Regions from separate parts of the [Micrococcus luteus] ATCC 49442 genome, predicted to be linked through region 3. Evidence: riboswitches for the same ligand, from Rfam matches in the RefSeq annotation. Region 3 holds a riboswitch; each other region holds the start of a gene.
The links. Region 3 has a riboswitch for S-adenosylmethionine ahead of GUV69_RS01060 (aminotransferase class V-fold PLP-dependent enzyme). Riboswitches for the same ligand answer to the same signal wherever they lie in the genome.
Positions count from the first base shown of each region.

Region 1: it holds a riboswitch for S-adenosylmethionine, as region 3 does, so the genes downstream of both, GUV69_RS16315 (DUF1737 domain-containing protein) here and GUV69_RS01060 (aminotransferase class V-fold PLP-dependent enzyme) in region 3, are expected to answer to the same signal.
Region 2: it holds a riboswitch for S-adenosylmethionine, as region 3 does, so the genes downstream of both, GUV69_RS11805 (methionine ABC transporter ATP-binding protein) here and GUV69_RS01060 (aminotransferase class V-fold PLP-dependent enzyme) in region 3, are expected to answer to the same signal.
Region 4: it holds a riboswitch for S-adenosylmethionine, as region 3 does, so the genes downstream of both, metX (homoserine O-acetyltransferase MetX) here and GUV69_RS01060 (aminotransferase class V-fold PLP-dependent enzyme) in region 3, are expected to answer to the same signal.

Region 1 covers NZ_JAAAXP010000001.1:3,580,776-3,587,756, reverse strand. The annotation lists gene GUV69_RS16325 (acetyl-CoA C-acyltransferase) at 1-364, shown strand, start outside; gene opgC (OpgC domain-containing protein) at 404-2,875, opposite strand; SAM riboswitch class IV at 3,143-3,256, shown strand; gene GUV69_RS16315 (DUF1737 domain-containing protein) at 3,270-3,545, shown strand; gene GUV69_RS16310 (rhodanese-like domain-containing protein) at 3,542-3,952, shown strand; gene GUV69_RS16305 (O-succinylhomoserine sulfhydrylase) at 3,953-5,161, shown strand; gene GUV69_RS23645 (DUF1905 domain-containing protein) at 5,124-5,318, opposite strand; gene GUV69_RS16295 (LysR family transcriptional regulator ArgP) at 5,349-6,245, opposite strand; gene GUV69_RS16290 (LysE/ArgO family amino acid transporter) at 6,315-6,938, shown strand.
Region 2 covers NZ_JAAAXP010000001.1:2,607,955-2,614,935, forward strand. The annotation lists gene GUV69_RS11790 (MetQ/NlpA family ABC transporter substrate-binding protein) at 1-808, opposite strand, end outside; gene GUV69_RS11795 (LLM class flavin-dependent oxidoreductase) at 836-2,272, opposite strand; gene GUV69_RS11800 (methionine ABC transporter permease) at 2,319-2,984, opposite strand; gene GUV69_RS11805 (methionine ABC transporter ATP-binding protein) at 2,977-3,777, opposite strand; SAM riboswitch class I at 3,912-4,004, opposite strand; gene GUV69_RS11810 (isopenicillin N synthase family dioxygenase) at 4,129-5,157, shown strand; gene GUV69_RS11815 (CoA-binding protein) at 5,183-5,608, opposite strand; gene GUV69_RS11820 (ABC transporter ATP-binding protein) at 5,929-6,744, shown strand; gene GUV69_RS11825 (aliphatic sulfonate ABC transporter substrate-binding protein) at 6,884-6,981, shown strand, end outside.
Region 3 covers NZ_JAAAXP010000001.1:228,834-235,814, reverse strand. The annotation lists gene GUV69_RS01085 (sigma-70 family RNA polymerase sigma factor) at 1-731, opposite strand, end outside; gene GUV69_RS01080 (DoxX family protein) at 973-1,506, shown strand; gene aroA (3-phosphoshikimate 1-carboxyvinyltransferase) at 1,513-2,910, shown strand; gene rsgA (ribosome small subunit-dependent GTPase A) at 2,894-4,009, shown strand; gene hisN (histidinol-phosphatase) at 4,064-4,876, shown strand; SAM riboswitch class IV at 5,036-5,149, shown strand; gene GUV69_RS01060 (aminotransferase class V-fold PLP-dependent enzyme) at 5,185-6,606, shown strand; gene GUV69_RS01055 (class I SAM-dependent methyltransferase) at 6,721-6,981, shown strand, end outside.
Region 4 covers NZ_JAAAXP010000001.1:1,757,517-1,764,497, forward strand. The annotation lists gene GUV69_RS07950 (winged helix DNA-binding domain-containing protein) at 1-581, shown strand, start outside; gene GUV69_RS07955 (GNAT family N-acetyltransferase) at 953-1,357, shown strand; gene GUV69_RS07960 (hypothetical protein) at 1,705-2,235, shown strand; gene metX (homoserine O-acetyltransferase MetX) at 2,301-3,416, opposite strand; SAM riboswitch class IV at 3,430-3,544, opposite strand; gene GUV69_RS07970 (bifunctional o-acetylhomoserine/o-acetylserine sulfhydrylase) at 3,612-4,949, opposite strand; gene GUV69_RS07975 (VOC family protein) at 5,154-5,792, shown strand; gene GUV69_RS07980 (CPBP family intramembrane glutamic endopeptidase) at 5,950-6,729, opposite strand; gene GUV69_RS07985 (histidine phosphatase family protein) at 6,873-6,981, shown strand, end outside.

The DNA.
Region 1 (6,981 bases), 3.4 Mb from region 3:
GATCGCTGAGATCGGCAGCCACGGCCAGACTGCCGGACCAGACGGCTCCCTGCACTCCCAACCTTCCCGGGCCATCGGGCGCGCCCTGAAACTCGAGGGCCTGACCGTGGCAGATCTGGACCTCATCGAGATCAATGAGGCCTTCGCCTCGGTGGTGGTGCAGTCTGCGAAGGACCTGGGGATCGACGCCGAAAGAATCAACGCCGACGGCGGGGCCATTGCCCTGGGACATCCGGTGGGTGCCTCTGGGGCCCGCCTCGTGCTGCACCAGGCCCTCGCCCTGAAACGCCGCGGCGGCGGCACCGGCGTGGTGGCCCTGTGCGGCGGCGGCGGCCAGGGCGAGGCCCTGATCCTTAAGGCCTGACGCCCGGTAAGCGGGCTTAAGGGGTCAGCGGACAGCGGCTCAGGTGGGGATGATGCCGAACAGGACCCGCTTCTTCACCATCACCCAGAGAAGCCCCAGGATGACCGCATAGGCGGCCGTATTGACCAGGATGTCGCCCTGCCGCAGTGCCGGGATGTTGGCGATCACGGCGATGAGCACAACGTGCATGATGAAGACGTACAGCGTGGCCTGCCCCAGCGGAATCAGGAACCAGCCCAGGGCCCGCTCCACCGGCTTCCAGTACGCGGTCAGGAACGCATAGGCCGCCACCACCAGGACCAGGACGTTGAGGAGCCGGCCGGGGTCCAGGTAGGTGCGGGCAAAAAAGGCGTCGTACATGGCCCGGTAGGCGGTGTCCGGAATGACGGCCAGGCGCAGGTCGAATCCGTTGGCCAGGTAGGGGTTGCACCAGGACAGGAAGGCGAAAACAAACGCCAGCACCGTGGACGCCACCACGACCCAATGGTGCGCCGACAGCCAGGCGACGATGCGGCGCCGGTGGTAGCCCGCCACCAGGCCGACCACAAACAGGACCTGCCAGACAAGGAGCGGGAAGGAGTCCTCGAACTGGGAGGGCAGCAGCCTGACCCGGGTGGCAGCACCCGCGGCGTAGATCCCCAGCGTGCCGCCCAGAACCCACAGGGCCTTGCCGCGGTTGAGCGCGGCGAGGATCAGGGGGCTGGCCAGCAGCAGCACCACGTAAAGGCCCATCACGTTGAACTGCCAGGGACCGAACTGCAGGAGGACGATGGCGGGCAGGACCTGGGCGGGCACCGGGAACTGCAGGAGAGTTTCCATTCCTGCGTACAGGTCATAGGTCCGGCCGGCGGCGTTGTGTCCCGCGCCGCCGGTGCCCTGGTCAACGTAGGTGGTCAGCGCGTCGGTCTGGAAGAAGGGCAGCAGCGAGAGCAGGAAGACACCGATGAGGACCGCGAGGGCGGTGACGTACAGCTTTCCGGCCCGGCGGGACGTCAGATCCACCACCTTGCCGAAATCGTCCCTCACCCTCGGCCCGTACACCATCCCCACCACCAGGCCGGAGAACAGCACAAACAGCTCTGCGCCGGAAACGAACCCCACCGCTTCCTGGGTCAGCAGCTGGAAGAGCGATGTCATGCCCAGGTGGTTGACCACCACAAAAACAATGGCCAGGCCCCGGAGGAGGTCCACCCTGAAATCCCGCTTGGACGGATCCCCGTAGCCCCAGCCGGAAATCACGCCTACGCGCCGTGGCAACTGCCACAAGGCAATCAGGAGGATCACCATGGCCGCCCCGACACTCCAGGCAGCAGGACCGGCCAGGGAATTGGCCTGCGTAGCCTGCTGCCCTCCGCTGACAGCAGTGACCGGGCCGGTGGTCAGGCCGGACGCGGCCAGACCGTCGCCGGCAGCCTGCGCGATGCCGGCGTTGCCGGTAATTCGCCAGTCGATGCTGACCACACCGGTATCACGGGTGCTGGTCCGTTCGTCCCAGACGACGGCGGCGATCCGGTCGAATTCGTCCGCTGTGGCGGCCGCGAGGGTCTGGTCCCACCAGGCCCCCTTGATGTCCGCTTCCGCAGCGCCGCCAGCAACAGGGCTGTAAAAGGCGGCCGTCTGCAGGAGCATCGGTTTGTCCCGGCCGGCGGCGTATGTGGCGTAGAAATTTTCGCTCCCTGCCTGCGTCACCATCGCGGTGAGCTCACCGCCGGCGGGGAGGGTATTGACCGCGGCCTTGCCGCCGGTGTCATCGTGATAGGCCGTCAGCCCCACCCACTCCACCGCGTCATCGCCGGGGTAGTAGGGCGCGTATGCTGCGTCTGCACCGTTCCAGCTTCCGTCCCCGTTGGTGTCCAGCAGGGCGTATCCCTCGGACCCGGCGGCGGGGGCGTCCCGGTGGCGTTCAAACGGGTAGTCCCGCCCAAGGTACGGCTGCCACACCATCACGGTGCCGGCGTCGTCCCCGGTTTTGAACTCCGCAGCAATGGTGCGGAACGCTTCCTTGTAGGCGGCCGGCTGCTGACCCCACTCCACCCAGCTTGAGTTCATGTCGGGGGCGAACCGGATCAGCAGCGTGCCCCGGAAAGCAGAGGCCAGCTCCTTAGCCTTGGCCGCGAAGGCCCTTGCGGCTGCGGCATCCACCTGGCCCAGCGCCATGGAGGGGCGCACGGTGAGCATGGCATGGGCCCCCTGCCCTGCAGCCTGGTCAAAGAAGTCCCGGACGTTCTGTTCCTCCCCGGACCGCACGGGCAGCGAGATTTCGTGGTCCAGCAGCGCGGGCGAAGCCCCCAGCCGCTCGGCAAATCCCGCCGCCGAGTCCTCGCCCCATTCAAGGACAGCTCCGAGCAGGGGTTTGCCCTCCTCCGGCTCAGGCCGGGCCGCGTGGGCCGGGCCCGCGGACAACAGGCTGACCAGGAGGAGCAGGGCTGCAACAAGGGCGGCCGGCAAAGTGCTCCGTACTCCGGGCACGGCCGACGGCGGCACGCCCCTGTTTGCGAAGAGTGTTGGCATAGCGGTGTGGACCCTCCCCCAGGACGGCTTTTGTGCTGGCGGCCGGTGCCGCCGCGAAAACTCTATCGGTCTTCGCAGGCGTGCCTGCTGATCGTCACCGCACCGCTGCCAGGTTCTGCGTGCACGCTCCTGTCACAAGGTTCACCGCCGTGTTCCCGATGCCTCGATTGTCCGGCCCCCTGGCCGGGGCTGGAGGCCCCGGATTGGTTACGGAACATGACGACGGCGGCGGTGCAGCCGGGTGCCCCGGATGTTACGTTTTTGGGGAGTAATGAGAACCGGCGCCAAGCCCTGACTGGCCGGTCGGCAACCCTCCCTTTCGCGGCGGGGTGCCTCAGGTGAATACTCGGCATATCGACATTCGAGCTGCAAGCGTGAGAGAAGGAGATCCGTCGTGTCTGACGCACCTGCCCCTGAAGAAAAACTGTCGTACCGGCTTGTGACCGGGCCGGATGACAGGTCCTTCTGTGAACGGATTTCCACGGCCCTGGCCGAAGGGTATGTCCTGCACGGCAGCCCGGCCGCAACGTCCAACGGCGGCCAGGTGATCGTCGCGCAGGCACTTATCCTCCCGTCGGCCATCGCCAGCGCGGATGCCGCCGTCGCCACCGCCGTGGATGACCTGTCCGCCAGCGAGGACCTCGAGTTCGACGGCGAGGGCCACGCATGAGCTACGCCGGAGACCTCACCCCGCACGAAGCGTGGGCCAAGCTGGAGCAGGGCGCCATTTTGGTGGACGTCCGCACCGAAGGCGAATGGGCGCACATCGGCATTCCGGACACAAAGGCCACGGACAACGATCCCCTGTTCATTCCATGGACGTTCGCCGGCGGCATCCCCAACGCCGACTTCATCACCGACCTCACGCAGCAGGCCCCCGAGGACAGCGCAACGGAACTGTTGTTCATCTGCCGCTCGGGCCAGCGCTCCGTCGCCGCCGCCATTGCAGCGACGCAGGCAGGGTTCACGTCCTACAACGTCCTGGAGGGTTTTGAAGGTGTGCCGGACCGTTACGGCGAGCGCACCGTCAACGGCTGGAAGAACAGCGGCCTGCCCACCAACCTGGGAAGCCGCTAGATGACCTTCAACGAAGAAGCCGCCGGCTGGAGCGCCGACACGCAGGCAGTCCGCGGCGGCCTGGACCGCACCAACTTCCAGGAAACCACCGAGCCGGTCTTCCTGAACTCCGGCTTTGTCTACGAGTCCGCGGCCGCGGCCGAGCGCGCCTTCACCGGCGAAGACGAACGGTTTGTCTACTCCCGGTACGGCAACCCGTCAGTGGCCACCTTCCAGGAGCGCCTCCGCCTGCTTGAAGGCACCGAAGCGTGCTTCGCGACGGCGTCGGGCATGTCAGCGGTATTCACCGCCCTGGGTGCCCTGCTGGCTGCCGGGGACCGCGTGGTTGCTGCGCGTTCCTTGTTCGGCTCCTGCTTTGTGATCCTGAACGAGATCCTGCCGCGCTGGGGTGTGGAGACCGTGTTTGTGGACGGGCCCGACCTGGACCAGTGGCGCGAAGCCCTGTCGGAACCCACTACTGCCGTGTTCTTCGAATCGCCGTCCAACCCCATGCAGGAGATTGTGGACATCGCCGCGGTCAGCGAGCTGGCGCACGCCGCCGGGGCCACCGTCGTCGTCGACAATGTCTTTGCCACTCCCCTGCTGCAGCGCTGCGGGCAGTTCGGCGCGGACGTGATTGTGTACTCCGGCACGAAGCACATCGACGGCCAGGGCAGGGTGCTGGGGGGCGCCATCCTTGGTACGGCAGAGTTCATCAATGGCCCGGTCAAGCAGCTCATGCGTCACACCGGCCCGGCCCTCTCCGCGTTCAATGCCTGGGTGCTCACCAAGGGCCTGGAAACCATGTCGCTCCGCGTGAACCACTCCTCCGCCTCCGCGCTGCGGCTGGCCGAGTGGCTCGAACAGCAGCCGGCCGTCAGCTGGGTCAAGTACCCGCTGCTGAAATCACATCCCCAGTACGAGCTCGCGGCCAGGCAGATGAAGGCCGGCGGCACAGTGCTCACCTTCGAACTTGCCGCGACGGGCGGCCGCACGGGCAAGGATGCCGCCTTCGCGCTGCTGGACGCCCTGCGGATCATCGACATCTCCAACAACCTGGGCGACGCCAAGTCGCTCATCACCCATCCGGCCACTACCACCCACCGCGCCATGGGCCCCGAAGGCCGTGCGGCCATCGGGCTCAGCGACGGTGTGGTGCGCCTGTCCGTGGGCCTGGAGGATGTGGAGGACCTCATCGGCGACCTCGAACAGGCGCTGAAGCAGGCCTAGGGGCGGGCCGCGCCGGGTGGCTCACCGTCGCGCCGGATTTCGAGCCGCTCGTGCTGTCCGGAAATACCGAGGTCTGCCACATGTGGCCGGCGATCTCAGCCGTGACTTTGATCGAGCCAAAGCCTTTCCGGAACGCCGCCGCTCCCGGCCCGCCTATGGCGGGCGAGTGGTACTGCTGACCGGAGGCTCAGGGTTGGCGGAGGTGCGTGGAGGCCGTCGCATGCACGGCGCCGGTCAGCTGGTTGAGCACCGGGGAGTCGATCTTCCAGCGTTGCCAGTAGAGCGCGACATCAACGGGTTTCCCGGGCGCAAGCTCCACGAGGTCCCCCTTTCCGACGTCGGCCATGCACTGCTGCTCCGGCAGCAGCCCCCAGCCCAGACCCAGCCGGATGGCCTGCGCGAACTCGCCCGACGACGGCACATAGTGCCGCGGCGCTGCCAGGTCCGCGCCCGTCAGGTTACGGAAGAAACCGGTCTGCAGATCGTCCTTGCGGTCGAAGTCCACCACCGGCGCCCGGCTGCCGGCTGCCAGCCCGGGGCCGCCCGGCCACCAGCGCCGCACATAGCCCGGGCTCGCCACCGCCCGGTAGCGCAGGGAGCCCAGCGGCTCGACGCTGCAACCCTGGACGGGCTCCGGCGTTGCGGTGACGGCAGCCATCACCGCTCCGGTGCGCAACAGCCGTGCGGAATGCTGTTCGTCTTCCCGGTGGAGTTCAAAGCAGGCGCCGAGGTCGGGGGGAAGGCTGGCCAGCGCCTGCAGGAACCAGGTGGATAAGGAGTCGGCGTTGACCACCAGCGGGATGGGCGAGCCGGGTGTGGCCACGGTGCCGTCGAGCTCCTGCCGGGCATCCCATTCCAGTTGCCGCACCTGCCGGGCAAACCGCAGCACGGCCTCGCCGGCGGTGGTGGGGCGGACCGGGCTGGTGCGCTGCAGGAGGATCTGGCCGGCTGCATCCTCCATCGCCTTCAGCCGCTGCGAGATGGCCGACGGCGTGACGTAGAGGCTGCGGGCGGCCGCTTCCAGGGTGCCTTCTTCCACCACCGCGGCGAACGTCCGAAGCTGCTCCAGCTGGAAGGACTTCATTAGCATTCCTTAATAGAAGTAAGAATATTTAGCTGGCCTAATTCTATGCCCCGCCCTAAATTGGAGGACATGGACTTCGCAGGACTGCTGGCACCGGCCGCGCTGGGCTTCGGCACAGGGCTCGCCCTTATTGTTGCCATCGGCAGCCAGAATGCCTTTGTGTTGCGGCAGGGTATCCGCGGCGAGCATGTGGCCGCCGTCGTCATCGTCTGTGGCGTTTCCGATGCGGTCCTCATCGCCGCGGGCATCGCCGGGGTAGGGGCGTTGCTGCAGGCCAACCCGGTCATCGTGGATGTGGTCCGGTTTGCCGGAGCCGCGTTCTTGGTGGCGTACGGCGTCATGGCCGCGCGCCGGGCAGTGCGTCCGGGCACCCTGACGGCATCAGGACGGCAGCCCGCCGTCGGCCTTGGCGCTGCCCTGAGCACGGTGCTGGCCCTGACCTGGCTCAACCCCCACGTTTATCTGGACACGGTTCTGCTGCTGGGATCGGTGGCCAACCAGCAGACGCAGGACCTGCGCTGGTTGTTCGGCGCGGGCGCAATCGCCGCCAGCCTCGCCTGGTTCAGCGCCCTGGGATTCGGGGCCCGGATCCTGCGGCCCTTCTTTGCGAAGCCTTCCTCGTGGCGCGTCCTCGACGGCTTCGTCGCGGTGGTAATGCTCACGCTGGGGATCCGGCTGGCGGTAGGCGCCTGACCGTCTGATTCCGCTGCCACGCGGGCTGTGTGACCCGCGGGAC
Region 2 (6,981 bases), 2.4 Mb from region 3:
AGCTGGCGAACCAAGCCTTGACCTCGGGCGACTGGAAAGCTTCCTTGAGGGCGTTTGCTTTCTCCGAACCGGCAAAGTCCTTCCGGCCGGCCACCACGATCCGGAACGGAATCTGGTCCGCATCCGATTCGAAGGCCAGGGCGTCGTCCTTGGTGTGCTTGGCGTCGGCCGCCATCCGGGCCACCAGGAATCCTGCATCCACATCGGGCAGAGTCTTGGCGAGGGACTGCTGATCCACCTCGACGAACTGCAGCTTTTTCGGGTTGGCGGTGATGTTCTCCTGGGAAGTGTGGATCACCGTCGCCTCCGAGAGCTCCAGCAGACCGGCATCGCGCAGCATAAAAAGGGCACGGCCGTTGTTGGCCGGGTCCACGGGAATACCGATGCGGGCGCCGTCCGGAAGCTCATCCAGAGACTTGTACTTGTCGGACCAGATGCCGCCCGGGGCGCTGTAAACGTAGAAGAGACCCACGTTGTCCAGGCTCTTGTCCTGGTTGAACTGCTTCAGGTAGGCGTTGTGCTGGAAGAAGTTGGCATCAAATTCGCCGTTGGCCACGGCCAGGTTGGGCTGGATAATATCCGTGACGTACGTGGGCTCCAAGGTCCACCCTTTGGCCTCAAGGAGCTTCTGGGCAATCTTGGTCGGTTCCTGGTACGGGGCCGACTCCGTGACGATGATCTTGATGGTCTTGCCGCCACTGGCCGAGCCGGTACCGCCCGGATTGACGAGGCCGCAACCGGTCAGGGCCGAAACTGAGACTGCGCCGGCGCCCGCGAGGGCATACTTGAGGAAACTTCTACGCTGCATTGTTCTTGGTCCTTCTTGCGAGTGGGGCTAAACGCTGATGGTGGCGGGTTTGTTTTCGGCGGCTGCGGAGAATTCCGTGAAGGCTCCCCGGAAGGCTGCCGCCGGGTGCCTGTCATTGAGGCGCGGTCCGGCGCTGAAGAGCTTCTCGCGCAGGGTTCCTGGCGAGTAGCCGGACTGCGCCAGGCCGCGGCGCCGCAGTTCGGGCAGGACACCCTCGATGAAATCGGTGTACGAGCCAGGGATGGTCTGGTTGATGATGTTGATCCCGTCGATTCCGGCGTCCTGCCACTCTTCGAGGCGGTCGGCAATCTGCTCCGGCGTCCCCACCACGCGGTTGGCCCGGCTGCGGTAGAGGGCAATGTCCCGGAGTGTGGGGTTGCCGCCGCGGACGGAGGCCCGGATGGCGGTCAGGTGACCCTGGCTGCCCTCGGTTTCCAGGTCACCTAGCGGGGTGTCCAGCGGCAGGCCGCCGAGGTCGACGCCGAACCCGCCGCCCACGTGGGCCAGCAGGGCCTCGATGTCCAGGCTTTCCTCCAGCTCGTCGGCTTTGCGGTTGGCCTCGGCTTCGGTGCCGCCCACCACGAAGTGCATGCCCTGGAGGAACTTCACATCGTCCGGCCGGCGGCCGGCGGCCACGGCCTGTTCGCGCACGGCCGCGGTGTATTTCGCGGCCACGTCCGTGTTCGGCGCCAGGGTAAATGTGGCCTCCGCATTGGCGGCGCAGAACTGCTGTCCCCGGCCCGAACTGCCTGCCTGGAACAGCACAGGGGTGCGCTGCCGTGACGGCGCTGAGAGGTGCGGCCCGTCGATGGAATACCGCGGCCCGCGGTGGTAGATCTTGCTGACCTTTGCGGGGTCGGCGTGGACGCCGTTTTCCTTATCCAGGAGAAGGGCGTCGTCCTCCCACGAACCCTCCCACAGTTTGTAGGCGGCTTCGACGTATTCGTCTGCCCAGTCGTAGCGTTCATCATGCTTGGTCAGCTCAGTGGCATTGAAGTTCCGGTGCGCGTTCTCCAGCACGCTGGTGACGATGTTCCAGGCCACCCGCCCGCCGCTGAGGTGGTCGAGAGTGGACATCTGCCGCGCGAACTGGAAGGGGTGGCTCTGGATGACCGACGACGTCGCGGCCAGTCCGATGTCCTTCGTTCCCACGGCGAGCGCGGACAGCAGGATCAGCGGATCGTTGGACGGCACCTGCAGGCCCTTTTTCAGCAGTGACGCCCACCCGCCGTCGTAATCGCCGTAAAGGCCCACGACGTCGGCGAAGAAGATCGCATCAAACTTGGCGTCTTCGAGCTGGCGGGCCAGGTCGATCCAGAGCGGAAGCTCGTTAAAGCGGTGTTGCTGCGCCTCGGGGCGCCGCCACTGGCCGCCCATGATGTGGCTGGACGTGTTCATCACAAACGCGCTGATCAGCAGACGGGGGCGGGGTCCGTCAAAGCGGCTACTGGGTGTTGAAGTCATGGCAGGTCTTTCGGCAGGAGTGGGTGCGTGCGGGTGCTGCGCAGGGTCAGAGCCGCTTATCCAGGCGCCGTGCGATGTACGATCCGCCCAGCTGGACGATGGTGACCAGGAGGATCATCAGCACTATGGCGGTAATCATCAGCGGAGTTTCATAGCGGTAGTAGCCATAGCGGATGGCAAAGTCGCCGATTCCGCCGCCGCCCACCAGGCCGGCCATCGCCGAGTAGGAGATGAAGCTGACGGTCATGATGGTGATGGAACTGACCAGACCGGGCTTCGCCTCGACGATCAGGACGTCGCGGACGATCTGGGACCGGCTGGCCCCCATGGACCGGGCCGCTTCCACCACGCCGCTGCCGAGCTGGCTGAGGTTCTGTTCCACAAAGCGGGCGAAATAGGGAATCGCGTTGATGGTCAGCGGGACAATGACGGCCGCCGTGCCGATGGTGGTGCCCACAATGAACCTGGTGACGGGGATGATCGCAATAAGCAGGATCAGGAACGGAAAAGACCGGATCAGGTTCACGAGCCCGTCCAGGGTGCGGTGCAGCCTGGGCCGGTGCTTCAGCCCGTTAGGGCCGATGGTGTAGAGCAGGACGCCCAGGGGTGTGCCGAGAAGCACCGCCAGGGGGATGGCCACCAGCAGCATGGTGAGCGTCTGCCCCATGGCAACGCCGATTTCGGGCAGGACTTCCAGGATGCGGTCAAACATTGAGCAGGCCTTCCGAAACGGCTTTGGCGTGGGCGGAGCGGTCAAGCTGGATCTCGTCGGAGATCAGGTAACGGCCGCTCTGGGTCGCCGGGTGGAAGCCGGGGCGCTGCAGCTCGCTGAGGTCGAACTGCTCCACTACCTTGCCTCCTTCCATCACGGCCACATTGTCGGCAATGGCTTTAATGACGTTCATCTCGTGGGTGACCACCACGATCGTGATGCCGAATTCTGCATTGACGTCGGCCAGGTACTGCAGGACCGAGGCCGTTGTACGCGGGTCAACGGCCGACGTCGGCTCATCGCAAAGCAGCACCTTGGGTTCGGTGGCAAGGGCGCGGGCAATGGCCACGCGCTGCTTCTGGCCGCCTGACAGTTTCGCCGGGTAGGTTCCCGCTTTATCGCTGAGGTCCACGATCGCCAGGGTTTCGGCAGCACGACGGCGGCGCTCGGCTTTCCCGACGCCGGCGAACTTCAGCGAGAGCTCCACGTTCTCCTGCGCAGTGAGGTTGTTGAGCAGGTTGAAATGCTGGAAGATCATGCCGATGTCGTGCCGCTTCGTGCGAAGCTCTGCATCGGACAGAGTCAACAGGTCCACGCCGTCCACCAGGACGCGGCCCGATGTGGGGCGCTCAAGCAGATTAATGTTGCGAAGCAGGGTGGATTTCCCCGCTCCGGAGAACCCGATGATGCCTTGGATGGTGCCCCGCCGGATGTGCAGGCTGACATCATCAACGGCCGTGAACCGGCCGTTTGGCGAGCCGAATGAGGTGCTGACGTTCTGGATCTCAATCACAGGCCACCACGTCCTTGGGCCGCCGCGCGGCTGCCAGTCTGTACGTTCATAAATTCCTCCGGGCTAACCCGAGGAAACCCGCAGCCCGGAATCAGGGCTCAGCTTTCGCCGCCCAAGACCGGGAACATTGAGGTTCTCCATCGGTCCTGGCAGTAGCACCGCCCACAAAAGGAGGGGGGTTGCTGCGGCGTCACAGAGCCAGGTCTCTCAGCCGCTCGAGATGGTTACAGCAACGAATCTGGCACAGGGCGGCACCTTTGAAAAAACCAAAACGTCACAAGCCGTAAGGCGAAGACACCTTACTCAACGTGAGGATCCCCACAGAGAGCCAGCCGGTGCTAGTCTGCGAAGATGTCACCCGACCAGGCCACGATCCCCGTTCTGGACATGAGCACCGCACGCCAGCCGTACGGTTCCTTCAGCCCGGAATTCATCGACCAGCTGCGGGACGCAGCCCATAACGTGGGCTTCTTCCAGATCACTGGGTACGGCGCCGCTCCCGGCCAGGCCGAAGAGCTCCTGGCCCTCATCAAGCGCTTCTTCGACCTGCCCCTTGAGGAGCGGATGAAGCTCGATAACCGGCTGTCGCCGCATTTCCGCGGCTACACGCGGATGGGCACGGAAGTCACGCAGGGCAGGGCCGATGCCCGCGAGCAGATCGACTTTTCGCCGGAACGCGAGCCGGTCGTGGACTATCCGGCGGATCAACCTTATTGGCTCCTGCAGGGCCATAACCTCTGGCCGGACGAGGCAATGCCGGAGCTTGAGCCAGCGGCCATGGCCTGGGCCGAGCTGATGTCCGAGGTCGCCATGGAACTCCTGCGCGGCATCGCCGTGGCCCTCGGCCTGCCCGAGGACCACTTCGACGAACCCTTTGGCGACGAGCCGGCCTGGATGGGCAAGCTGGTGCACTACGTTGGCGGCGTGGTGGAAGCTGCCGGCGACCAGGGTGTGGGCTCACACGCGGACTACGGTTTTGTCACCCTCCTGCTCCAGGACGAGGTGGGCGGGCTGGAAGTGCTGCCGCACGGAACCACCGAGTGGGCCACCGTGGAACCCATTCCGGGGGCGCTGGTGGTGAATCTCGGCGAGATGCTGGAGGTAGCCACCGAAGGCTACCTGATGGCCACCATCCACCGGGTCAAGGCTCCGCCGCCCGGCGTGGACCGCTATTCAGTGCCGTTCTTCTGGTCCCCGCGCCTGGATGCCGTGATCGATCCCGTGCCGCTGCCGCCTGAGCTGAAGGCCCAGGCCCGCGGCCTCTCCGACGATCCGACCAACCCGATGCTCGCCTCATTCGGCCTGAACATGCTCAAGGGCAGGATGCGCGCCCACCCGGATGTCACCGAACGCCACTACCCGGGACTGATGCAGCGCTGATTACCGGCCGGGCGGATCCGCCCCGTCAGAGGTTGTATTTCCACGCCTGCTGCGCCGGGCAGACGTTCATCACAACATCCAGTCCTGCGGCCTTCGCACGCTCAGCTGCTGCCTCGTCGATGACGCCCAGCTGCATCCAGATGGCTTTGGCGCCGGCCGCAATGGCCTGGTCAACCACAGCGCCGACCTTCTGAGAATTAACGAAGCAGTCCACGACGTCGACGGGCTGCTTTTCGGCGGGGATATCCGCGAGGGTGCGGTACCCGGTTTCGCCGTGCACCGGGTCGCCCGGCAGGTTCACGGGAATGATCTCCATCCCGAGCCTGTCGCGGATAAAAAGGGACGTGTCGTAGGCGGCGCGCCACTCGTTGGTGGTCAGGCCGACGATGGCCCACCGCCCCTTGGTTCGCATAAGGCGCTCTATGACTGCAGGATCGTTGGTGTGGCCCATGCCCCAAGCCTACGCCGCTTTGCAAAAGTTCCTCATGCCGAATTTTTGACCGGCACGAGGGGGCGGGATGGCATGTGAACGAACATTACACACTACAAGTCCGGATTTGGATTGTTTGATTCACATGGGGTGTAGTGGTAAGTGACCATCCCGAGCGGCCGAGAGACCTGGATCGATGAAGCCGCAGCAACCCTGGTCAGCGGGCGCCCCCACGGCACAGGCTGATAGCAAGGAAAAAGCCTTGGGTAAGCGGAACTGACCACTCCGCAAAAAGGCTCGACTCCGTAGGGTGCTACTGCCAGGACCGATGGAGTGATCCCATGACTGCAGTCCTGACTTCCGAGCGTGCCGGCAAGACCACCGGCTCTTCCTCAGCACTTCCTGTGTCCTTCCGCGGTCTGCGCCGCACCTTCGGGACGGGCGACGCCGCCCGCACTGTCCTGCGCGACGTCACCTTCGACGTCGAAGCAGGGGAAGTCCTGGCCATCCTGGGACCGTCCGGCTGCGGCAAATCAACCCTGCTGCGCGCGGCCGCGGGCCTGGACTCCCCGAGCGCCGGTTCCGTGGTCATCCAGGACAGCGCCGTCCAGGGCATCGATCCCCGCTGTGCGTTTGCTTTCCAGGAACCGCGGCTGCTCCCCTGGCACACCCTGCAGGCCAATGTGGCCATCGGCCTGCCCACCGGCTGCAGCGCCAAAGAAGGCAAAGCCAAGGTGTCCCGCCTGCTGGAACTTGTGGGCCTGGACAGTTTCGCCAAGCACCGCCCCCGCGAGGTCTCCGGCGGAATGGCCCAGCGCGCGTCCCTGGCCCGGGCACTGGCACGCAACCCCGGGGTCCTGCTGCTCGACGAACCGTTCGGTGCGCTGGACGCCCTGACCCGCATCAAGATGCAGGACCTGCTCCTGGACGTGCACAAGGCCGAACCCACCACAGTGCTCCTGGTCACCCACGACGTTGACGAGGCATTGCAGCTGGCGGACCGGATTATCGTTCTCGGAACTGCCGACGGCGGCCAGGGCGCCACGATCGTGCGGACCGTTGATGTGCCAGGCAGCCGTCCCCGCGACCGGGCCTCGGCAGAACTCGCCACGCTGCGCGTCTCCCTCCTGGCCAGCCTGGGTGTCGACGGGCATTGACGCCCGCAACTTCCGGCACAGCCCCGGCCCTCCGGGCCACAGATCCACTCCGCTCACCCACAAACGCAAAAGCCCGCCGTCGGTCATTAACCCGCGGCCGGAACTTGCGCCCTCCGCACCATCAGCGCAAAGGAAAACCATGCAGCACGCACGTCCCTTCACCCGCCGTTCCCTCCTTGGGGCAGCCGCCGTGGCCGCCGCCTCGGCCCTGGCGCTGACCGGCTGCGTTGCTGGTGA
Region 3 (6,981 bases):
GACATCACGGTGCCGATGGGCGTGTTCATGATGTCTGAAATTTCCTTGTACGCGAAGCCCTCTACGTCGGCAAAGTACACCGCCAGGCGGAACTCCTCGGGGATGGCCTGAAGTGCGCGCTTGACGTCGGAGTCGGGGAGGTGGTCCAGGGCCTCAGCTTCGGCCGAGCGCAGGCCACGGGACGTGTGCGATTCCGCCCTCGCCAGCTGCCAGTCCTCGATGGTGTCCGAGTTGGACTGGAGCGGTTCCCGCTGCCGTTTCCGGTAGAGATTGATATACGTGTTGGTCAGGATCCGGTAGAGCCAGGCTTTGAGGTTGGTGCCGGGCTTGTACTGATGGAACGCCGAGAATGCCTTGGTGTACGCCTCCTGCACCAGGTCCTCCGCGTCAGCCGGGTTCCGTGCCATGCGCATGGCGGCGGAGTAGAGCTGGTCCACGTACTGCATGGCGTCCCGTTCAAACCGGATGCGCCGTTCTTCGGCTGACTCAGTGGCGATATCAACGGCCTGCTCGGTTGAACCGGATTCGCCCGCCGCAGATTCGGTCGCTGCCGCGTCGGGCGCGGGGACCGGGGCGTCGGGCTGCACGTCACTGGTTTTGGCGCCGCGTCGCGAGGCCTCATACATGGCCTCAAGGGCCGGATCCACGGTACTCATTGCGCCCAAGTCTACTGTGACGGCTTTGGCACGCGGCGTTCCATACTCCGGAGGATCGGTTTCCAGAGCCTGCATTACCAAGGGCCCGGTTCTTTCCTGCCCGTCCTTCAACAACCTCAAGCGCGACTCCACTCTCATCAAGACCAACACGAATCAGGTCAGCACGTGCCAGGCAAAATCCAGCAAGCTACGGCTACGGCCGTCCCGGGGACCTGAAATCGATAACCCTGAGCGGCAGGCAAATATTCCCCAAAAGTGCAAGACTAGAACGGACTCCGCCGCACCCGACGCGGTTCGTCCACCCAGGAGGAAATTCATGTCCTTTGTCCGCACCCTCGCCCGGCCCATGCTGGCTTCCAGTTTCGTCATCGCAGGATTGGATAAGCTCAAGAACGCAGACGACACCGCCACGCAGCTCTCACCGCTGCTGCAGAAGGCCGCTGCATCGCTACCGTTCCAGGCGGACGAGAAGATGCTGGCGCGGGTGATCGGCGGCACGCAGGTGGGTGCCGGCCTTCTGTTCGGCCTGGGCAAGTTCAGCCGCCTCTCCGCCACGCTGCTGACTGTCATTTCGCTGCTGAACACCTTTGTGGAATGGCGCAGCGCGGACATCAGCACCAAGGAAGGCCGCGACGCGCGCCGCAACCAGCTCCTCAAGAACGTTTCGCTGAGCGGCGGCGCCCTGCTTGCGTCCGTGGACACCGCCGGTAAGCCGGGCCTCGCCTGGCGCGCCGAGCACATCGCTGCCGACGCGCGGAAAACTGCTGCGGTGGCCCGGAAGACCACCGGCAAGAAGATTCACGAGGCCGACAAGGCCGTCCGCCGCGCCGTGCACGCAACGGGGGCGTAAGGACGCATGACCGGTTCCACCCTGCCCGCAGCTGATCCGCAACCTTCCACTGAAACAGTTCCGAACTGGCCTGCCCCGTTTGCTGGCCGTCCGATCAACGCCACTGTCACGGTGCCTGGTTCGAAGTCGCTGACCAACAGGTTCCTGGTGCTGGCCGCGCTGGCCGACGGACCTTCGCGGCTGCGGGCGCCGCTGCATTCCCGCGACTCCGCCCTGATGATTGACGCGCTCCGCAACTTGGGCGCCACCATTACCGAGGTGCCGGGTGACGGGGCGTTCGGGCCGGACCTTGAGGTGACGCCCCTGAGCCAGGCGGCGCCGTCGTCACGGACGCACATTGACTGCGGCCTGGCTGGAACAGTGATGCGTTTCGTGCCGCCGCTTGCGGCGCTGCGGAAGGGTGCGGGCGTTTTCGACGGCGACCCGCACGCGCGCAAGCGTCCCATGGGCCCCATCATTGAGGCGCTTCAGGGGCTCGGCGTGCACGTGACAGCGGGCGACGGCGGCACCCCCTCCGCACTGCCGTTCACCGTTGAGGGCACCGGGGAAGTCCGGGGCGGCCACCTGGTGATTGACGCCAGCGCGTCATCCCAGTTCGTTTCTGCCCTCCTGCTGGTGGGTGCGCGGTTCACCGAAGGGCTGCACCTGGAGCACGCGGGTGATACGGTGCCCAGCCTGGACCACATCAACATGACGGTGGCGGTCCTGCGCGGCGTGGGTGTGTCGGTGGACGATTCCGTCCCGAACCACTGGGTGGTGTCCCCCGGACCCATCCGTGCCTTTGACCAGCGGATAGAACAGGACCTCTCCAACGCGGGTCCGTTCCTGGCCGCGGCTTTGGCCACACGGGGTACTGTGAGGATCCCGAACTGGCCCACAGGAACTACCCAGGTCGGGGATCTCTGGCGCAGCATCCTGGCGGACATGGGCGCGACCGTCAGCCTGACTGACGGCGTCCTGACTGTGACAGGCGGCCCTGAGATCAAGGGCGCTGATTTTCACGAGACCAGCGAGCTCGCGCCCACGCTGGCGGCCCTTTGTGCCTTGGCCAGCGGACCATCCCGGCTGACCGGCATCGCCCATCTGCGCGGCCACGAGACGGACCGTCTGGCAGCCTTGGTCACCGAAATCAACCGGCTCGGCGGCGACGCCGAGGAAACCAGCGATGGACTGGTGATCCGCCCGGCCACGCTGCGTGCCGGCGTCGTACACACGTACGCGGACCACCGGATGGCCACAGCCGGAGCCATCCTGGGCCTGGCCGTGCCGGGCATCGAAGTGCAGGACATCGCCACCACCGCCAAAACCATGCCGGAGTTCCCGCAGATGTGGGCCGACATGCTGGCGCAGGGCAACGCGTCCGGTGACGGAGCGGAAGGTTCCAGCGGTGGCCCGCAGCACTGATTCCTGGGACGAATCCGACGTCCGGATCCGGCCCAGCAAAAAGGGTTCAAGGCCCCGCACCAAAGACCGCCCCAGCCACGACGACGCCGTCACGGGCCGCATCATTACCGTGGACCGGGGCCGCTACACCGCCGTCGTGGGCGAGGACTCGGGCGATGAGCGGATCATCATCGCAGCGCGGGCCCGTGAACTGCGCCGGTCCCCCGTGGTGGCCGGCGACTTCGTGTCCCTGGTGGGGGACGTCTCCGGCGAGCCCGACACCCTGGCCCGGCTGGTCCGGATCCAGGACCGCCGCACGTTGCTGCGGCGCAGCGCCGATGACACGGATCCGATCGAGCGTGCGGTGGTGGCCAACGCCGATCAGCTGGTTGTGGTGGTGGCCGCAGCGAACCCGGAGCCGCGCACCGGGTTTATCGACCGCGCCCTGGTGGCAGCCTACGACGCCGGCATCGAGCCGCTGCTGCTCGTCACCAAAGCGGATGTCAAGGATCCCGCGGAACTGTTGTCCAACTATGAGCACCTGGACTTCCCGGTAATCATCAGCCGCACGTCGGACTCCGCGGCCTCGGGCATTGATGCCCGCTCCGATGACGGCCTCTCGGCCCGCCTGAACAGTGATGCAGTTTCGCAGCTCCGCGCGTACCTCGAGGGCAAGGTGTCGGTCATGCTGGGCCATTCCGGCGTGGGCAAGTCCACCATGGTCAACGCACTCACCGGCGCCGAACGGGCGACCGGCGGCGTGAACGCGGTGACCGGCCGCGGCCGCCACACATCGTCGTCGGCCCTTGCCCTGAAACTGACGGGCGCGCCTGCGGGCAGCTGGATCATCGACACCCCAGGCATCCGTTCGTTCGGCTTGGCGCACGTGGACCCGGACCGGATCCTGCGGTCCTTCCCGGACCTGGAACCGGGCACGGATGCCTGCGAGCGGGGCTGCAAACACAACGCCGCCGCCGTCAACTGCGGGCTGGACTCGTGGGTGGCCGAGGGGAAGGCCGGTCCCACCGGACCGGCCCGTCTTATGTCCCTGCGGCGGCTGCTGGGCTCGGACCCGCGGCTGGAAGGCCAGGAAACCAAGGAACTGGGTAGCATCAGCTAGCGCCAGGAAGCTGACCTCCCCAACCACGCCGCCGTTAGACGGTAGTTTGGAACCATGATCCAATCCGCTTCGAGCTACAACGATGACCTCCGCCTGGCCCATGTGCTGGCTGATTCCGTGGATGACCAGACCATGAGCCGCTTCAAGGCGCTGGACCTGCACATCGAAACCAAGCCGGACCTGACGCCGGTCACTGATGCGGACAAGTCGGCCGAGGAGGCCATTCGCGGCCAACTGTCCCGTTCCCGTCCCCGGGATGCCGTGCTCGGTGAGGAATTCGGCAGCTCCGGACACGGATCACGCCGGTGGATCATTGATCCGATCGACGGCACCAAGAACTTTGTCCGGGGCGTCCCCGTGTGGGCTACCCTGATCGCCCTCGTGGACGAGGGCGAACCGGTTGTAGGCGTGGTCAGTGCACCGGCGCTGGGCAAGCGCTGGTGGGCGGCAAAGGGTGCGGGCGCGTATATGGGCAGGTCCCTCGCCGCTGCGACCCGTCTCCGCGTCTCGAACGTGTCCAACCTTGCCGACGCCTCGCTGTCCTACTCGAGCCTGGGCGGCTGGAAGGAACGCGGCAACCTGGACGAATTCCTCGGCCTGACCGAGGACGTCTGGCGCACCCGGGCTTACGGCGATTTCTGGTCCTACTGCATGGTGGCGGAGGGCTCCGTGGACATCGCCTGCGAGCCGGAGCTGAACCTGTACGACATGGCTGCCCTGGTGCCCATTGTGGTGGAGGCCGGCGGCCGCTTCACCTCGCTGGAGGGGCAGGACGGTCCGTTCGGCGGCAACGCGCTTGCCACTAACTCGATCCTGCACTCCGAGGTCCTCAAACGGCTTAACCCCGGCCTGGACGATCTGTTGTAGGTAAGTAATTCCGAATTATCGACGGCGGGTACCTCCTTTTGGGGGTGCCCGCCGTTTGCATCTTCGGCTAATCCGCCAATTCCGGAATGCGCGTAACAAAGTACTTAACATTGGGCTGGGCTTTTCGACGGCGGCGGCGATGTCCTACGCTCTTTAACAGGTCACGAGTGCCAGCGCTAAACCCCGGTTTGCTGGCCGGCAACCCTCCATTCGCGGCGGGGTGCCCCGGGTGACGACCAGGCCGGTCCGGAACGGACCCGGCAAGCGCGGATTCCCGGTATCGGGAGTCCTTTTCAAGTGAGGTCTCCGTGACAACTGCCACCGTCTCCCCCGCCATCCAGAACACCACAAGCGCAGCCATTTCCAGCGAGCTGGCCGCCATTGCGGGACGCCCCCTTTCCGCCGTCACCGGCGCCGAAATCCAGGCCCCGCTGATCCAGGGCGGCCACGTCCGCTACGCCAACCTGGACTACGGTGCATCTGCCCCCGCCCTTTCGGTGGTCTCGGCCTACCTCAACGAGATCCTGCCGTTCTACGCCAGCGTTCACCGCGGGGCCGGCTACGCATCGCAGATCAGCACGTCGGTGTATGAAAACGCCCGCAACATCGTCCGGGATTTTGTGGGCGGCCGCGCCGACGATTCTGTCATCTTCACCCGGAACACCACAGATTCGCTGAACCTGCTCGCCGGGTGTCTGCCGCACACGGAGGGACGCCCCGCCGGCGACGTCCTCTACCTCGATATCGAGCACCACGCCAACCTCCTGCCATGGCAGGGAGTACCGCACCGCAGCGTTGTAGCGGCACCCACCATCGCGGGAACCGTCGAGGCGCTCCGTACCGAACTGCAGCAGGGCCAGGTCAGCCTGCTCGCTGTCACGGGAGCCTCCAACGTCACCGGCGAAATCCTGCCCGTCCGCACCCTCGCCGCCCTGGCGCATGAGTACGGTGCGCGCATCGTGGTGGATGCGGCGCAGCTCGCACCGCACCGGCGCATCAACATCACCGCAGACGACGTCGATTACCTGGCCTTCTCCGGCCACAAGCTCTACGCGCCGTTCGGTGCGGGCGTCCTGGTGGGCCGCACCGACTGGCTCGACGCCGGCACCCCGCACCTGGCAGGCGGCGGCGCCGTCCGTGAGGCAAGGCTCGACGGCGTCAGCTGGGCCACCGGCCCGGCCCGCCACGAGGGCGGCTCCCCCAACGTCCTGGGTGCGGCCACGCTGGCCCGCGCCACGCAGGTCATCGCGTCGCTGGACCAGGACCGCTGGCACGCCCATGAGGCGGGCATCCGGTCCTACCTGGTGGACGGGCTGCAAAAGATCGACGGTGTGACGGTCCACCAGATCTTCTCGGACACCGACCCCGGCACCGGCACCATCGGCGTGGTGAACTTCTCGGTGGCCGGTTACGACGCCGGACTGGTTGCCGCGTATCTGTCGGCCGAGCACGGCGTGGGCCTGCGGGACGGCCGCTTCTGCGCGCACCCGCTGCTGAAGCGCCTCGGCCTGCCATCCGGTTCGCTGCGCGCCAGCTTCGGTGTGGGCTCCCGGCTGGAGGATGCCCAGCGGCTCCTCGCCGGCCTGGAACAGCTCCGCCGCACGGGCCTGGGCTGGGACTATGTGGTGGATTCGGGCCGCTGGGTTCCGGCCAACGACACCCGTGTATACCCCCACTGGGCTCCCAACACGCCCGGCACCGCCGGCGCGGCCCCTTGCCTGGACGACTGAGCGTTTGCCGACTGAGTTGTTCCCGGGGTGAGTGCTCCGGCCCCTGACTGATGCTGCCCCGCCATGCGGTAAATTCGAAGGAAACCCATGGTAATCAGTTGAAGGAGGCCGCACGTGGCACGGGGTGGCCCCAGGCTTGACCACGGACGCCGCCTGGAGCTCGGACAGAGCTTCCAGGACGGCGGCGAACACTACCAGCGCGTCCGTCCCGGCTACCCTGCCGATTCGGCGGACTGGCTGGTCCCGGCAGGCGCGCGTGATGCCGTTGATGTGGGAGCGGGAACCGGTAAGTTCGCCGCCCTCCTGCTGGAGCGGGGCCTGAGCGTTGCAGCCGTGGATCCCTCCGCCGATATGCTCGAACAGCTCCGCGCGCAT
Region 4 (6,981 bases), 1.5 Mb from region 3:
GGCCCGCGGAGCCGTGGACCCGGGAGGAGGCCCTCCGTGAGCTTTCGCGGCGGTACTTCACCAGCCGGGGTCCTGCCACGGTCAAGGACTGCGCCGACTGGTCCGGGCTCACCATGACCGAGGTCCGGCGCGGTGTGGCGCTGACCCTGGAAACCGCGCCGGCGACATTGGAGGCGGTGGTGATTGACGGCGTCGTGCACTATGTTGCGGCGGGCATGGACGCCGGTGGCCCTGGCTTCGGCACGGCCGGTGGCGCTGACAGCGCCGACGATGGCCGGGTGGACCTGGTGCAGTGCTACGACGAATACGTGATGGGCTATTCCGCCACCCGGCACTATTTCGGCGGCAATGCCCCGGCCTTCCCGCTGGGTGGCACGCCGATGCATGTGGTGCTGTTGGACGGCCGGCTGGCCGGTGCGTGGCGCCACACGTTGCTGCCGGACCGTTGCGAACTGGACATCCGCCTGTTCCCCGCCCCGCGTCAAAGCCCGCGGGGCGATGCGGTGCAGCAGGCCGTGGATCAGTACGGCGCCTTCCTGGGCATTCCAACCGTTCGGGTGAATACGGGCGCCGTCTCCTAAGGCGTGCGCCAGCACGCGGCGGCGGACGACGACGCTTTGGGGAGGGACCCGGGAACGGACGGGCGCCGTCGAACGGCATTCCTGAGCACCCATATTGCCGAAGATGACTGCTCATGGCGCCATCTGACGCGACGTTTCACACCGTGACGTGACATGCAGGTCCGGCTGGGCGGCCTCCCTCGCTGCTCCTACAGTGGCTGTCAAGAACGCAGCGAAACAGACCGTGCCACGACGGGAGGACAACCATGACCGTTCAGCATGTCATTCACTAGGGGGCCTCGGCAGCTGACAGCCCGGACGACCCGCGCCTGAATGTTGGCTGGGTCCAGACGGATTGGGACCATCCGTGGGCAGCAGCCCTGCGCGGGCAGATGGACGCTGAGCTTGGGCCCCGGTACCGGGAATTTGTCGAACAGGGACGGCCGAGGCCGCTGCCACCCCGGGCGGAGGACATCGAAACGGTGTGGATCGACGTCGTCGACGGTCAGCCCGCAGCGACAGCAGCCCTGCTGAAGAACCCGGGTTACTGGGAGGTCAAACGGGTTTTCGTGGCGCCCGCCTTCCGGCGCCGGGCACTGGCCCGTCAGGCTTTGGCGAAGGTTGAGGAGAGCGCCAGGGGCCTGGGTTTGCCGGAGCTGGTGCTGCAGACCGGGATCCTGCAGCCGGAAGCCATCGCGCTCTACTCCCGCGAAGGCCGGAGCCGCATTCCGGGCTTTGGCCCCTACGCCGGCGACCACGGCAGCGTCTGCTTCAGGAAGGCACTGGACGGGCAATGAGCACGACAACAACAGTCGCCAGGTACCGGGTCCGCCCGGCCCGTGCGAACGAAGTCGAAGACGTGGGAGGGCTGACCTTCGAACGCTTCGGGCACCGCCAGCCTGCTCCCGTCCGGGTCACCACTTGCCCGCCAGGCCACAGACGGTGAAACCGAAGTCCGCCTCCTGGCAGTCCTGCCGGGAGCGCGGGGCTCCGGAGTCTGGTGGAAGCTGTTGGAGAGGCGTCGCGCTGTCCCGCCCCGTCGGCGGCTGGCGGTCTACACCCTGGAGTTGCCCTGTCGTTCGAGAGACGCGCCCTTTGCCGGCCGCGGCTTAAGCTGGAAGGACACAATGAGAGGCGTTATACCGTGAACAGCTTGTTTTTCTGGATCATCATCCTGTCGTTTGTGATACCCATGGCGATGCGGATGTACCGGAAGTCTGTCAACAAACGGAACCAGGGCCAGGGCTTCTCCGGGGGCTACCCCGGCCAGTATCCGGGACAGCAAAACCGGCAGCCCCGCGACGGCTATACACAACAGGACTACATGAGCGGCGGCTTCCGCCAGATTATGAGCCCGCAGCCCCTGCCGCCGAGCGAGCCGCTGCCTCCCATGAATCCCGTCCCGCCCCTGGATCAGCAGTACCCGGGCCAGCAGTATCCCGGCCAGCAGTACGGGGATTCTCAGCAATACGGGCAGCCCCAGTTCGGGCAGCCCCAGCCGGGCCCGAGCGCAGAAGCGCCCACGGCGCCCGCTGCCCCCGGAACTCCCCCGCCGCCGTCGGCCCCGCAGGGCTACCGCGCCCGGAAGCTCGCCGAACTGGACCAGCAGTACAGCAACGGTGAGCTGGCCATGGAGGAATACATGAAACGCCGCTCCGACATCATGAACGGCTGATCCGGGGCACGACGCTGATGCCGGCCAGGACGCCGACTCCTGCCGGAAGCTAGACCAGCCGGATCCTAGACCAGGAACGTGCTCCGCAGCTGACTGCCCAGCTGGCCGATTTCGGTCAGGAAGCCGTCATGGCCGATGGGGGCCTCGATGACGTGGACATCCACGTCACCCGGGAGCGCATCGGCCAGTTCGCGGGACTGCGACGGGAAGTACAACCGGTCGCTGTCCACGGCTGCGACGAAGAACCTGGCGGTAGCGCGGCTGAGCGCCTCGTCCAATGAGCCGCGCCCGCGGGTGACATCGTGGCTCATCAGGGCATCGGTCAGGGCGATGTAACTGTTGGCGTCGAACCGGCTGACCAGTTTCTTGCCCTGGTGGTCCAGGTAGCTTTCCACCTGGTAGCGGCCACGCTCCCCCAGCGCCGCGGCTCGAAGCGGCGATTCCGGGAGCTGCGCCGAGCGCCCGAACCGGCCGTCGAATTCCTCCGCGGAGCGGTAGGTGATGTGGGCGATCCGCCGGGCCAGGGCCAGTCCGTCCTCGGGCAGCGGACCGCCGTAGTAGTCGCCGTCGTTGAAATTGATATCCTGGCGGATGGCCAGTGTCTGGGCCTGGGCGAAGGCGATCTGTTCAGCCGTGCTCGCGGCCCCCACGGAAATAACAGCGCAGCGCTGCACCCGTTCCGGATAACTGACTGCCCACTCCAGGGCACGGGCTCCGCCCATGGAGCCTCCCAGCACGGCGAACCAGCTATGGATGCCCAGCTGGTCAGCCAGCCGCGCCTCAGCGGCCGTTGTATCGCGCAGCGTCACCAGCGGAAACCGGGAGCCCCAGGGTTTTCCGTCCGGCGCCTCCGACGACGGCCCGGTGGACCCGTAGCAGCCGCCCAGAATATTGATCGAGACCACAAAGAATCGGTAAGTATCCACTGGTGCACCCGGTCCGGCGAGCTGTTCCCACCAACCGGGCTCGTCACTGTCGCCGCGCGTCACGTGGGTGCTGCCGGTCAGGGCATGCTCAATCAGGACAGCGTTGGAGCCGTCAGCGTTCAGCGTTCCCCACGTTTCGTACGCCAGGGTGACCTCGGGAAGGTAACCGCCGGCCTCGAGCTGCAGGGCGCCAACGGTGGCATAGCGCACTACGCCGTTTCCGGGAGCCGCTGTTCGGGAGATGGTGATCGTCATGGAAAGGACCTCTTCTACGCGCTTGCCTGCCGTCAATTGACCGGCAGGCCAGGTCCTCACCCGGGGCACCCCGCCACGAAAGAGGGTTGCCGGCCAGCAAGCCGGGGCTGTCGCTGGCACTCATGACCTTCCATGAGTGTACGAAACAGCCCCGGCCTATGGCCAAGCGTGTGACTGGTTGTGACTTTCGGGTGATTACTCCCCGGGCCCGCCCCCGGTGGCATCCTTGGCCGCCCGGAAGCCTGCTTCGAGGTCGGCGATGATGTCGTCGATGTGTTCGATGCCCACCGACAGCCGGACCAGCCCGGGCGTCACACCCGCGATGGCCTGCTGCTCGGCCGAGAGCTGGCTGTGCGTGGTGGATGCCGGGTGGATGACCAGGGACCGGACGTCCCCGATGTTGGCCACGTGCGAGTGGAGCTCCAGGGCGTCCACAAAGCGCTTGCCCGCTTCCGCCCCGCCGGCCAGGATGAACCCCACCACCGCGCCGGTACCCTTGGGGCCGTACTTGCGGCCCCGTTCGTACCAGGGGCTGGACGGCAGGCCCGCGTAGGCGACCGATTCGACGTCGTCCCTTGCCTCCAGCCACTGCGCAACGTGGACGGCGTTGGCGACGTGCCGTTCCACGCGCAGGCTGAGCGTCTCCAGCCCTTGGGCAATCAGGAAGGCGTTGAACGGGGACACTGCCGAGCCGAGGTCCCGAAGCAGCTGGACGCGCGCCTTCAGGATGTAGGACAGGTTGGCGCCGAGCGCCCCGCCGGCGCCAAGATCCTTGGCATAGACGAGTCCGTTGTACGTGGGATCGGGGGTGTTGAAGCCCGGGAACCGTGCGGGGTCCTTGCCGAAGTCAAACTTGCCGGAGTCTACGATCACGCCGGCGATTGCGGAGCCGTGCCCGCCCAGGTACTTGGTGGCCGAATGGACCACGATGTCCGCGCCCCATTCGAGGGGGCGGATCAGATAGGGCGTGGAGAGCGTGTTGTCCACGATCAGCGGCACACCGGCGTCGTGGGCGGCCTGCGACACGCCTTCGATGTCCAGCACGTCCTGGCGCGGGTTGGACACCACTTCGGCGAAGAAGAGCTTGGTGTTGGGCTGCACGGCGTCGCGCCAGTGGTCAAGATTGTCCGGGTCCGCCACAAACGTTACAGAGATGCCGAACTTCTTCAGCGTGTGCGCCAGCAGGTTGTACGTGCCGCCGTAGAGGCTCGGACTGGCCACCACATGGTCACCTGCTTCGGCAATGTTCAGGATGGCAAACGTTTCGGCGGCCTGCCCGGAACTCAGCAGCAACGCGGCGAGACCACCCTCCAGGCTGGCGATGCGCTGCTCCACCGCGTCCTGCGTGGGGTTGCCGATGCGGGTATAGATCGGCGCAAGTTCGGCAAGGGCAAACCGGTTGGCGGCGCTTTCTGCGCTGGGGAAGACGAACGACGTCGTCTGGTAGATCGGGAGGGCACGGGCACCTGTGGCACTGTCCGGCTCCTGGCCAGCGTGGATCTGGCGGGTTTCGAAAGACCATCCGTTCGACATTCAATGCTCCTTGACGTGGTGTGGCACTGCTCGGTTGCGTTCAGCATAGGAAGACTTCCCGACAGGGAACATGATTGTGACGAAGGTGGTCAAAAGGCTGTCTCCGGTGTCCCGGTGCCGGATTTTCCTCAACGGCCGCAACACAAAATCCCAGTAAGGCTACCCTTAGCTGAGAGGCTCATCACAAAGTGCCAAGATGATGGCATGCGCATGGATCACGTCTCTTACGCCTGTGAACAAGATGGCCTCGTTGCCACCACCGAACGTATTTCGTCCGCCCTCGGCGTTGAAGCCGTGAAGGGTGGAGTGCACCCCCGTTTCGGAACCCGGAACATGATCATTCCCCTCGCCGGACACAAATACCTGGAAGTTGTGGAGGTCCTGAACCACCCGGCCTCGGACAAGGCTCCCTTCGGGCAGGCAGTCCGGGCACGGTCCGAAGCCGGCGGCGGCTGGATGGGCTGGTGCGTCGAAGTGGACGATCTCGCCCCCTTCGAGGAACGCCTGGGCCGTGCGGCGGTCAACGGCAACCGCAAGTTCCCGGACGGCCGCGAGCTGATCTGGAAGCAGATCGGCATCCTTGGCCTGATCGCGGACCCGCAGGTTCCGTACATGCTCAAGTGGGAGGGCGACCCCGCCCTCCACCCGTCGAATGCTTACGAAAGCAACGTCAAGATGAGCTGCCTGACCATCGCCGGCTCTGCCGAGCGCGTTACTGAGTGGCTCGGGGAACCCGTGGAGAAGCCGCTGGAGGACGTCGCTGTTGAGTGGGTCGCTCCCAAGGGCACCCCCGGCATCCTGTCCGTAACCTTCGAAACCGCCACCGGGGCCGTCACCATCTGACGGTTCCACCCTGACCGAATCCCTACCCTCCCGGGCAGCGCCGCCCGGACAATAACTTCGGCCGCCTTCAGCGGGTGTCAACGACGCCACCCGCTGACGGCGGCCGAATCGCTTTAAGCCCGGAGCCGCTTCTCATCAGCCCAGTGCGGCCCTTGGGTCAGCCCAGGCCCACTGCCCTGCCGAACAGGCTGAAGCCAACAAACGCCACGATGTCCAGCAGTGCGTGCGCGATCACCAGCGGCATCACCCGCTTGGTCCGTGTGTACAGCCAGGCGAACACCACCCCCATCACCACGTTGCCGATGAACGGCCCGAAGCCCTGGTACAGGTGATAGGTGCCCCGGAGCAGGGAGCTCGTGACAATGGCCAGGGGCACGCTCCAGCCGAACTTGCCGAAGCGGTCCAGGAGGTAGCCCACCACAATGACCTCCTCCACCACGGCATGCCGCAGGGCGGAGAGAATCAGGACCGGAATGGTCCACCAGTGGGCATCCAGTGCGCTGGGAATGATGGCGGTGGTGATCCCGAGTGCCCGGCCGGCGGCGTAAAGGCCGAGGGAGGGAATCCCGATCAGTGCTGCGAGGCCCAGGCCCTGCAGCAGGTCCCGGCCCGGCCTGGTGAAGTTGAACCCGAGTTTCTGGAAGGCCGAACCGCCGTGTTTGTCCGCACCAGTTCCGGGCTGCCGCTGGTCCGTGAGGAAATAGATGACCAGCAGCACGGGCACCAGGGCAAAGACAATGTCCAGCAACTGGTAAGTGAGGTCGAAATACTCGCGGGAGCTCCGCGACTGGTTCAGCGTTGAGGTTCCCTCCGCCAGTGGCGCCCGCGACATCTTGTCGAGCAGTTGAACAACGGAGTACACGGCGGACTGCCCAAGGGACAGTCCCAGGACAATCCAGACTTCGATCCGCAGCCGACGGCGGGAGGGAACCAACATGGTTCCATCTTGCCTGTTGCGGCTGGTTCTTTGCTGATTACTGAATGCCCGGCCCGCCGGGCACACCAAGGTGAGAGAGCGTTCGCCAAAAACCCACATCAAGTGAGAGAGCGTCCGGAGTTGGACACTTATGCTTGGGGCTTATGAGCGCGCCAGGGAAAATCATCATGATCCGGCACGGCCAGTCAACGGCCAACGTCGATACCTCCATCTACAACAGGGTCCCGGACTACCGGATACCGCTGACGCCGC